3 regions of the Tissierella pigra genome follow, and region 2 is predicted to be linked to each of the others. Evidence: riboswitches for the same ligand, from Rfam matches in the RefSeq annotation. Region 2 holds a riboswitch; each other region holds the start of a gene.
What was found. Region 2 has a riboswitch for cobalamin ahead of KQI41_RS18865 (DUF2292 domain-containing protein). Riboswitches for the same ligand answer to the same signal wherever they lie in the genome.
Positions count from the first base shown of each region.

Region 1 (3,218 bases), 1.6 Mb from region 2:
TCATAGGACTAACTTTAATCTTTACTTTTATAATACCAGACCATAGATGGTACAATATTTATGGAGTTTTATTTACTTTAATTCTTCTTATATTATTTATTATAAAGATTATAATTGAACCTGCTAAATCCATAGATATTTTTCATTTAGATTTTAGCTTAGTGCTGTTTTTTGCTACAATAACTTTAGCAACTGTAACATCTTTATTTCCTAGGGAAAGTATAAATTACTTTATTTATTATTTAATCTCATTTATTACAGTGATTATAATTATTAGTTCTATTGATTCAACAGATGAATTAAATAGGCTTATTGAATTACTTCTTATGGGAACTTTTCTTACAGTACTATATGGTATATGGCAATGGAAAGTAGTTGGTATAGAGGTTAATCCTTCTTTAACTGATTTGACAGTTAATCAAAGTATGTCTGGTAGAGTATTTTCAACTATGGGAAATCCTAATATATATGGAGAATTGTTGGTTCTTACTATGCCGTTTTTAGGGACTGTATTTTTTAACTCAAAATCTTGGTGGAAAAAAGCATTTATCCTATGTATATCTTTACCTATTGTTGTAATACTTTTGAAAACAGGCTCTAGATCTGCTTGGGTATCCTTTGCATTTGCAATGTTTATATTTGTATTCTTTAAAAATAAAAAGCTTCTGCCTTTTATGATTTTAATTGGAATACTATGTATCCCAATATTACCTCAATCTATTTATAGAAGAATACTAACAATATTTAACCCAAACGATTCATCTATAAAGTATAGAAAACAAATTTTAGAACCTGCTATACCTATGTTGAAAAATTATTGGCTTGGTGGTGTAGGTCTAGGAAATCAAGTATTTAATACTATATATAAAAGATATAAATCCTTTGCATTAAAGACTGTAGCTCATACTCATAATCTTTATTTACAACTTTGGTTAGAAGCTGGAATATTGGCTTTAGGATCATTTATATTATTAATATTTAGATTATTTAAGAAATCTATGGTGTTGATATTTAATAAAAAAGATGATTCCATTAATAATATATTAATAGCTTGTATATCTGGTATAGGTGGACTAATGGTTATGGGATTTGCTGATCATGTGTGGTTTTATAATAGAATTCTATTCTTGTTTTTTATAGTAGTTGGAATATGCCTTTGTGGATTGAAACTATTAAATAAACAAGAGGAAAAGAAATAGACTGATTTCCTATTATACTCATAAATCTTGACAACAATTCAACTTTTTAGTAGAATTGAGTCGACAATTAAATAAAAAAAATAGGTTCTAATTTTAGATTAAAAGGGAAGTTGGGTGAAAGTCCCACACGGTCCCGCCGCTGTAAAAGAGAAGTTTTTTCAAATATGCCACTAGGAAACTGGGAAGGCTGAAAAAATGTAGATCCTTGAGTCAGAATACCTGCCTATTTTTTATTACTATACTTTACGGAAGATGAAGGAGGTAGATTAGAATAGGAAAAATGTATTTTCTATAAGCAATCCTTTATTAATTTAAATAGGATTGTTTTTTTATTTTTAAAATTAGGAGGAATTATGAAAATAGCAATAGGTGTATGTGAAAAAATCAATGGTATTTGTACAACAATGGGATGTTTTAAAGCTTATAATAATAAGGAAAAGCATTTTGAAGAGTATAAAAATATAAGTACAGAATTAGTTTCTTTTTTTACCTGTGATATATGTTCTAAAAATACTAAAGAAAATATAGAAAATATCAGTAAAAAACTAAAAGAATTTGAAGTAGAAAGACTACATTTAGGTGTATGTGTAGTAAAATGCAAAGCAAATATATTAGAAGAAATAAAGGAAGTTTTTACAAAGAATAATATAGAAGTAATAGAAGGAACTCATTAATATATAGGGGGAAACAGAATGAAAAAGTTTTTAAGTATATTTTTAGCAACAGCAATAATGTTTAGTATTACAGGTTGTAATAAGAAATCTGAAGAAGTTAAAGATGAAAATGTAATTGTGGAAGATACCGTGGAAAGTACAGAAGTTAAAAATGAACACTATCCAGTAATCATAACCACATATAATTATGAAAAAGAACCTATAGAAATTACTTTTGAAAAAACACCAGAAAAAGTAGTAGCTGTATATCAAAACTCCATTGAAACATTGTTAGCATTAGGTCTTGAGGATAAAATAGTGGCGGCAGCAGGACTTGACCATGATGTAAAAGATGAATATAAAGAAGCCTTTAGTAAAGTAAAATATTACGATAATGTTCCTACAAAAGAAGAAGTTATAGGGCTTGAAGCAGATTTTATATTAAGCTGGTATTCTTTTTTTGGGGAAAAGAGACTTGGAGATGTTGGGTTTTGGCATGAAAGAAATATAAATACTTATATGGCACAAAATAGCGGAGTTTCTAAACCAGATTCTATTGAAAATGAATATAACGATATATTAAATATGGGAAAAATCTTTAATGTAGAGGATAAAGCAAAGGCTATAGTTGATAATATGAAGGCTGAAATCGAAAAAGCCAAAGAATTTGGAAAAGATAGGGAACCAGTAAAAACAGTTATTTTAGAAATAGGAAAAGAAAATACTTTTAGAATTTATGGAGAAGACAGTATTGGAGGAAATATTGCCACTTTAGTTGGAGCAGATTTAGTAGCAAAAGAAAATGGTAGAATTGGTGCAGAAGATTTAGTAAATCTTAATCCTGAAGTTATATTTACTGTTTATTATGGAGATGCCATAGATCGAGATACGGCTTTACAATCTATAATGGAAAATCCAGCATTATCAAGTATATCAGCTATACAACATAATAGAGTATATTCCATTATGTTAAGTGAAGTTTATGCAAGTGGTATAAGAACCTTAGATGGTATAATATCCATAAGCAAAGGATTATATCCAGAGCTTAACTAGGAGTCGACTATGAAAGAAAAACTTGTAAAAAGAAATAATAATCAAGGATTATTTAAGGGAACGCCTATTTATGTAGGCGTTACTCTTCTTTTAATAGTTACACTAATTTTTTCTATATTAACATCTGTAACTATGGGTTCTGTAGATATATCAGCTAAAGATATATATCAAATAATTTTCTATAAATTATTTGATATAGGAACTGAAGAAAGCTTACCAAGTAGTTCAGCTATTGATATTGTATGGTTTATTAGACTTCCTAGAATAATCCTTGCCACCTGTGTTGGAATGGGACTTTCCATATCAGGTCTAA
Region 1 is NZ_JAHLPJ010000001.1:2,744,453-2,747,670, forward strand. It holds gene KQI41_RS13485 (O-antigen ligase family protein) at 1-1,199, shown strand, start outside; cobalamin riboswitch at 1,265-1,440, shown strand; gene KQI41_RS13490 (CGGC domain-containing protein) at 1,553-1,873, shown strand; gene KQI41_RS13495 (ABC transporter substrate-binding protein) at 1,892-2,905, shown strand; gene KQI41_RS13500 (FecCD family ABC transporter permease) at 2,915-3,218, shown strand, end outside.
Region 1: linked by a shared signal. The riboswitch ahead of KQI41_RS13490 (CGGC domain-containing protein) and the one ahead of KQI41_RS18865 (DUF2292 domain-containing protein) in region 2 are both predicted to bind cobalamin.

Region 2 (3,218 bases):
TAGATGTGTTTGAACAAACGGCAATAGATAAATTGATGATTCGCTTAGATAATACACATAATAAAGGGAAACTAGGGGCTAATGCAATTCTAGGGGTATCCTTAGCAGTAGCAAGGGCAGCAGCAGATGAATTAGGTATGCCATTATATCAATATGTTGGTGGAGTAAATGCTAAAACTTTACCAGTTCCTATGATGAATATTTTAAATGGTGGAGAACATGCTGATAATAATGTGGATATTCAAGAATTTATGGTAATGCCCGTGGGAGCAAAGAGTTTTAAAGAAGCTCTTAGAATGGGAGCTGAAATATTCCATAACTTAAAATCAGTTTTAAAATCTAAAGGATTAAATACTGCTGTAGGAGATGAGGGAGGATTTGCACCAAACTTATCTAGTAATGAAGAAGCTTTAAAAACCATAGTAGAAGCAATAGAAAAAGCTGGATATAAACCAGGAGAAGAAATAATGCTTGCATTAGATGTGGCTGCTACAGAAATGTATGATACAGATAAAAAAGTATACAATTTAGCAGGAGAAGGAAGAGTTCTCACAGTAAATGAAATGATTGATTACTATGAAGAATTAGTAAATAAATATCCTATTATATCTATTGAAGATGGATTAGCAGAAGATGATTGGGATGGCTGGAAACTATTAACTGAAAGACTAGGAAATAAGATTCAGTTAGTAGGAGATGATTTATTTGTTACAAATACTGAAAGATTATCTAAAGGAATAGAATTGGGAATTTCAAATTCAGTATTGGTTAAATTAAATCAAATTGGTACTTTAACTGAAACCTTAGATACTATAGAAATGGCTAAGACTCATGGTTATACTGCTGTAATTTCTCATAGATCAGGAGAAACTGAAGATACTACTATTGCAGATTTGGCTGTTGCAATGAATGCAGGACAAATAAAAACTGGTGCTCCATCAAGAACTGATAGAGTAGCAAAATATAATCAATTACTTAGAATAGAAGATATGCTAGGAGAAGAAGCGGTATACAAAGGAATTAAAACTTTTTATAATCTAAAAAAATAATATTTAAACATAAGAAGATTTCATTGTATTTAATGAAATCTTTTTTTATTTTATAGAAATTTAAGAATAAATAAGAAAATCTTTTCATATTCTCTAGTATTAATTAAACTTTTTATATGTTATTCATTTTATAATTAGTTAAATATAGAAGTTCCATAGTTAATATTCTAAATCTATTGTTAAAATTCAAGATATGGTATATAATGGAAATAATTATAAAATTAAATATAAAAATACTTAGGTTCTTTATATAATAGAGATTAAAAGATAATCATGTGTAAATCATGAACGGTCCGGCCACTGTAAATGGAGAGCAATTTTTTGACACACCACTGGAAAAATTCTGGGAAGGTAAAGAAAAGCTACGACCCATAAGTCAGGAGAACTGCCTAAGCTATATTTTCATTAGCCTTCCGGGATTGAGGTTAGATGTAGTGACTATGTGTATTGATATATGATTAAAATGTCTTAACTCCTGGAAGTTAAGACATTTTTTTTATTTAGGGGAGGTGCTATGCAAAGGTGAATGATAAAAATGTTAGTTTAAGGCTTACAGATAAGGAAAAAAATCTTATAGAATTAATAAGAAATACGGAATTTGGAGAAATCAAAATTATAATTCAGAATAGTGAACCCGTAAGAGTGGAAGAATTAAAGAAGTCGATAAAACTATAGAATATGCTGACCAGAAAACTGGAGGCACTACTTGTAATAAGGTAGTGTTTTTTTGTTTTTGTAGAAATTAAGAGGGGAATTTGTATTGAAAAGATTTATACCTTTTACATTAGTTAAATTATGGAGGGGTAAAATGAAGAAAAATATCATAAAAAAATTAATTCTTTTTTTCATCTTAATTACATTAATCATTCCTTTAACAGGATGTTTTTCAGATAAGGCTGAGGGAGTAAGCAGTAATGAGGATTTAGAAATAGACTATTTTATAGAGAACAAAAAAGATGAAGAAAGTTTAAAAGCGACTTCCCTACTGGCACAGATGAGAGAAAAGTTATCATCAAAAAATGAGGATGAAATTGAAATTGCAATAGAGGAAGAAGATGTAGTTCAGCAGGATAAAAAGGAACTATCATTTTGGGAGAAATTAAGATTAAAAAATTCGGAGAAATCTAAAGACGAAGAATTAAGGTTTGTATTAAAAGATAAAGAAGAAGGAAAAGATAATGTAGAAATAAAGCCAGCAGAGGACAAGAAAAAAGATAACTTTTTTGAACAAAAGTTAAGGGAGAAGGAAAGTAAAAAGGAAGAAGAAAAAGAGAAGGAAAAAGAAGAAAAGAAAAAAGAGAAAGACAATAGTAGAAATGAAAATAAAGGGGAAACGGAAAAAGAAAAAGAGCCAGAGAAACAGAAACCAAAGGAAAATACAGTAACCCTTACTATACGTTGTGACACAGCAGTAAATAAAGATATGCATAAAGACCCTAAATTTAAAGGAATAGTACCAGAAAGCGGAGTGATCTTATCTACAACCACATTTAAAATAAAAGATGGAGATACGGTATTAAATGTATTGGAAGTCGCAAGGGATAAATATAAAATACAGATGGCATATAGAGGAAATAAAGAATCAGCATACATAGAAGGGATAAATAATCTTTATGAGTTTGATGGAGGACAATGGAGCGGATGGATGTATTGCGTAAATGGCTGGTATCCTAACTATGGAGCTGGAGTATATGTATTGCAGTCAGGAGATGTAATAGAGTGGAATTATACCTGTGACTTAGGAAAGGATCTAGGTCAAGAATGGCTAGGGAATTAAATAAGAGGAGAATATAATGTCTTTTATTGAACTAAGGAATATTAAAAAAGAATTTAAAATAGGAGAAAATATAGTAAAAGCTCTTGATGGAATCAATTTATCTATTGAAAAAAAAGAAATCATTAGTATTACTGGGCGTTCAGGCTCAGGAAAATCCACCTTATTAAATATTTTAGCAGGATTAGAAAAATCAACAGATGGGGAAATTATAATTGAGGGAGAGCATATTGAAAAGATGGGAGAAAGTCAGAGAATAAAATTTAGACGTAAAAATATAGGATTTATATTTCAGTCATATAACCTATTACCTCAATATACTGCCTTGGAGAATGTAGCTCTTCCTCTGGCATTAAAGGGAATTGAACCAAAGGAAAGAATTGAAAAAGCCAGGG
Region 2 is NZ_JAHLPJ010000001.1:1,159,765-1,162,982, forward strand. It holds gene eno (phosphopyruvate hydratase) at 1-1,049, shown strand, start outside; cobalamin riboswitch at 1,272-1,456, shown strand; gene KQI41_RS18865 (DUF2292 domain-containing protein) at 1,572-1,724, shown strand; gene KQI41_RS05745 (DUF4430 domain-containing protein) at 1,858-2,826, shown strand; gene KQI41_RS05750 (ABC transporter ATP-binding protein) at 2,843-3,218, shown strand, end outside.

Region 3 (3,218 bases), 2.5 Mb from region 2:
AGTTAAGGAGGATGGAAATTGAAAAGGAATAAAAAGATAATATTAATTTGTCATTGTATCATTAATTCCAATTCTAAGGTTGAAGGTCTTAGTCAGTATGGGGGAATTTTTAAGGAATTTGTAAATCTTATTGCAGAGAAAGATATTGGTATTATTCAACTTCCTTGTCCAGAAATGATTGTATATGGAATAAAAAGATGGGGCCATGTAAAGGAGCAATTTGATACCTTATTTTATAGAGAACAATGTAGAGAAATGCTTAGACCAATAGTTCAACAGACTAAAAGTTATATTGATGCAGGATATGAGATTCTAGGAGTTGTGGGTATAGATGGAAGTCCAAGTTGTGGAGTTAATTATACTTGTTCTGGAGAATTCAGAGGAGAGATTTCGAATAATGATGAATTAGAAAGCATCCTTGAAACTTTAAAGGAAGTTAAAGGTTCTGGTATATTTATGGAAGAGTTAACAAATTATCTGAAAGAATCTGGAATAAAGATACCCTTTATAGCAATTAATGAAAATGATGTATATAGTTCTTTGGATAAAATAGCAGAATTTATAAACTAGAAAACAGTAATTCTCCTATTTATCAGTTGTTAGCTCGAGAATAAAAAAGGCTGTTTCATAACTGATAAACCAGTTATGAAACAGCCTCATTTTATATTATACTTATTTTTATTTTAATATAGAATTAATGAACCATATATTTTTACTATAATCAGCAACGTAGTCTTCAAATATGGCTACAGTTTCAAAGTCTCCTTCTTCATCAGCTATATTTCTGATTTCAGTTGCTAATATTTTCATTTTTTCTAAATCTGTTTTAACTATTTCTAATGATTCTTTAATTGCAAAATCTTTAGCCTTGATTTCTTCAATATCTGAATTATCTAGGTATTCAGCCATAGTTGATAATGGCATTATATCTTTCATCTTTAATAATTCTGCAACTTCGTCTAGATTTTCAAATAATTTGTCATATAGACCTTCAGTAAATTCGTGAACTTGAACAAATTGGTTACCTACAACATTCCAATGGATATTGTGGAATTTAATATTCAATACAGCCAAATTTGATAAATATTTTTGTAATAAATTTACATGTTTCATATAACCCCTCCTAAAAATTTTTAATTAACTATTAATTAGTATCTTTCTTTAATCTAATTATATGATAAAATAAGATAAACAAAAAGGCACAAATTTGTTCGTAAGGATGTGAAATTATGAAAAGCAAAATTTCTAATGGATTTGAAATTGTACATGATTTAATTAAACTAAGATGGATACCAGAAATTCTAAAGTCTATCCATCTTGGGAATGGACGGTATAAGGATATTTTAAATAGTATCCCATATATGAGTCATACAGAATTAAATAGGAAATTAACTATATTACTAGACAGAAAGGTTATAGAGAAAATAACCGATGGAAGTGATAACTACTATTCCTTGCAGAGCTTTGGCAAAGATTTAGTTCATATTTTTTATCACTTAGAAGATTTGGAGGATAAGTATTTTGAGCAAAAATCTGGATAAACAGGTATAATGAGTTGATTTCCTTGTATTAAACATTCATCAGGTCTTAAGTATTAATAAAAAGATAACAAACATATTTGCTGAAGCTTGTGTGGAATTTATTTATGTAGTATAATGTTGATTAAAATTGAATATAGGATAAATAGGTTTATAGAATTATTATTCTATTGTAATAGGGAAGTAGGGTGTAAATCCCTCACGGTCCCGCCGCTGTAAAAGAATAGTCTTTTCTAAATGCCACTGGGAAACTGGGAAGGCAGAAAAGATGATTAAGCTTGAGTCAGAATACCTTCCTATTTTATTAGCAGAATAACTCTACGGTAGATGGAGAAAGCTAGTTTTTAAGTAAATTGCTTTATTTGGCTATCCTTCTGATGATTATTTTCAGAAGGTTTTTTGATAGCAATTATTTTTGGATTTAAAACAACAAAAATGGTCTATATATAGGCTTACAAAACTCCAGCAATCGTAGAATTCTATGAATGTTGGAGTTTTTTATGTACCGTAAAAAGAAAGGGTGAAAAAGATGAAAAAGTATAAAAACATATTGTGGTTAATGATTTTGGCTGTAATAACCACTAGTATTTCAGGTTGTACCAAAACCACAGGAGTAGGTGGTTTAACCAATGTTCAGAATACAGAAAAGGTAGATGATACTCAGCTATCAATAACTGTAGAAGGAGACAAGTATCCCTTAACTGTAAAGGACTTTTTAAAAAAGGAAACTATTTTAAAAGAGAAACCAGAGAAGATAGCTGTATTGTCTGGTACTCCTTTAAACATTTGGTACGATTTAGGAGGCAAGTCTGTATGTACATCTGACGTATCAGACAATGTGAAACTTATACCAGAGTATAGAGAGGAAATACGAAATCTTCCAACTATAGGGCCTGTATATTCTATAGATATGGAGTCTGTAATACCTCATAAGCCAGATTTAATTATAGCTCAAGTTGGAACCCAATCAACTCAAGCAAAGAAGTTAAGAGAAATGGGTTTTAATGTAATCACTACTCATATAAGAGGATATGATGATGTGGTGTCTACATATAAGGCATTTGGAAAAATACTTGAGAAGGAAGAACTAGCTGAAACTAAAATAAAGGAACTGGAAAAACAGAAAAAAGAAATTGTATCAAAATTACCAGATGAATCTAAATCTGTAGTTATATTATATATAACTTCTAAAACACTTGCTGTAAAACTAGATAATAGTATAGCAGGAGATGTTGCTAAGATATTGAGACTTAAAAATATTGCATCTGATTTACCACCAGATACTATAGGATCAGAAACTACGCCATTGGATATAGAGTATATAGTGGAGAAAAATCCAGATTATGTTTTGGTTACCAGTATGATTTCCAGTAATGAAGAAGCTATAAAATCCATAGAGGAAGAATTTAACACAAATCCAGTATGGAGTGGGGTAAAAGCTGTACAGGAAGGTCGTGTTATTCATCTTCCACAGGAATACTTTTTGTATAATGCAGGGCCTTATTATAATGAAGCCATAGAATATATGGCTAAAAATATTTATCCAGAAATTTATGAAGAGGTGAATAAGTAGGATGAAAAGCGATATTTCCCTTAAAGACAATAAAGGTTTTAAAATAACCATTATTGCTATTTTAATAATACTGTTTTTTGTGGGTTTTATACTGGGAAATACTAAAG
Region 3 is NZ_JAHLPJ010000001.1:3,690,215-3,693,432, reverse strand. It holds gene KQI41_RS17875 (CD3072 family TudS-related putative desulfidase) at 19-570, shown strand; gene KQI41_RS17870 (Dps family protein) at 679-1,113, opposite strand; gene KQI41_RS17865 (winged helix-turn-helix transcriptional regulator) at 1,230-1,541, shown strand; cobalamin riboswitch at 1,669-1,852, shown strand; gene KQI41_RS17860 (ABC transporter substrate-binding protein) at 2,068-3,111, shown strand; gene KQI41_RS17855 (FecCD family ABC transporter permease) at 3,113-3,218, shown strand, end outside.
Region 3: linked by a shared signal. The riboswitch ahead of KQI41_RS17860 (ABC transporter substrate-binding protein) and the one ahead of KQI41_RS18865 (DUF2292 domain-containing protein) in region 2 are both predicted to bind cobalamin.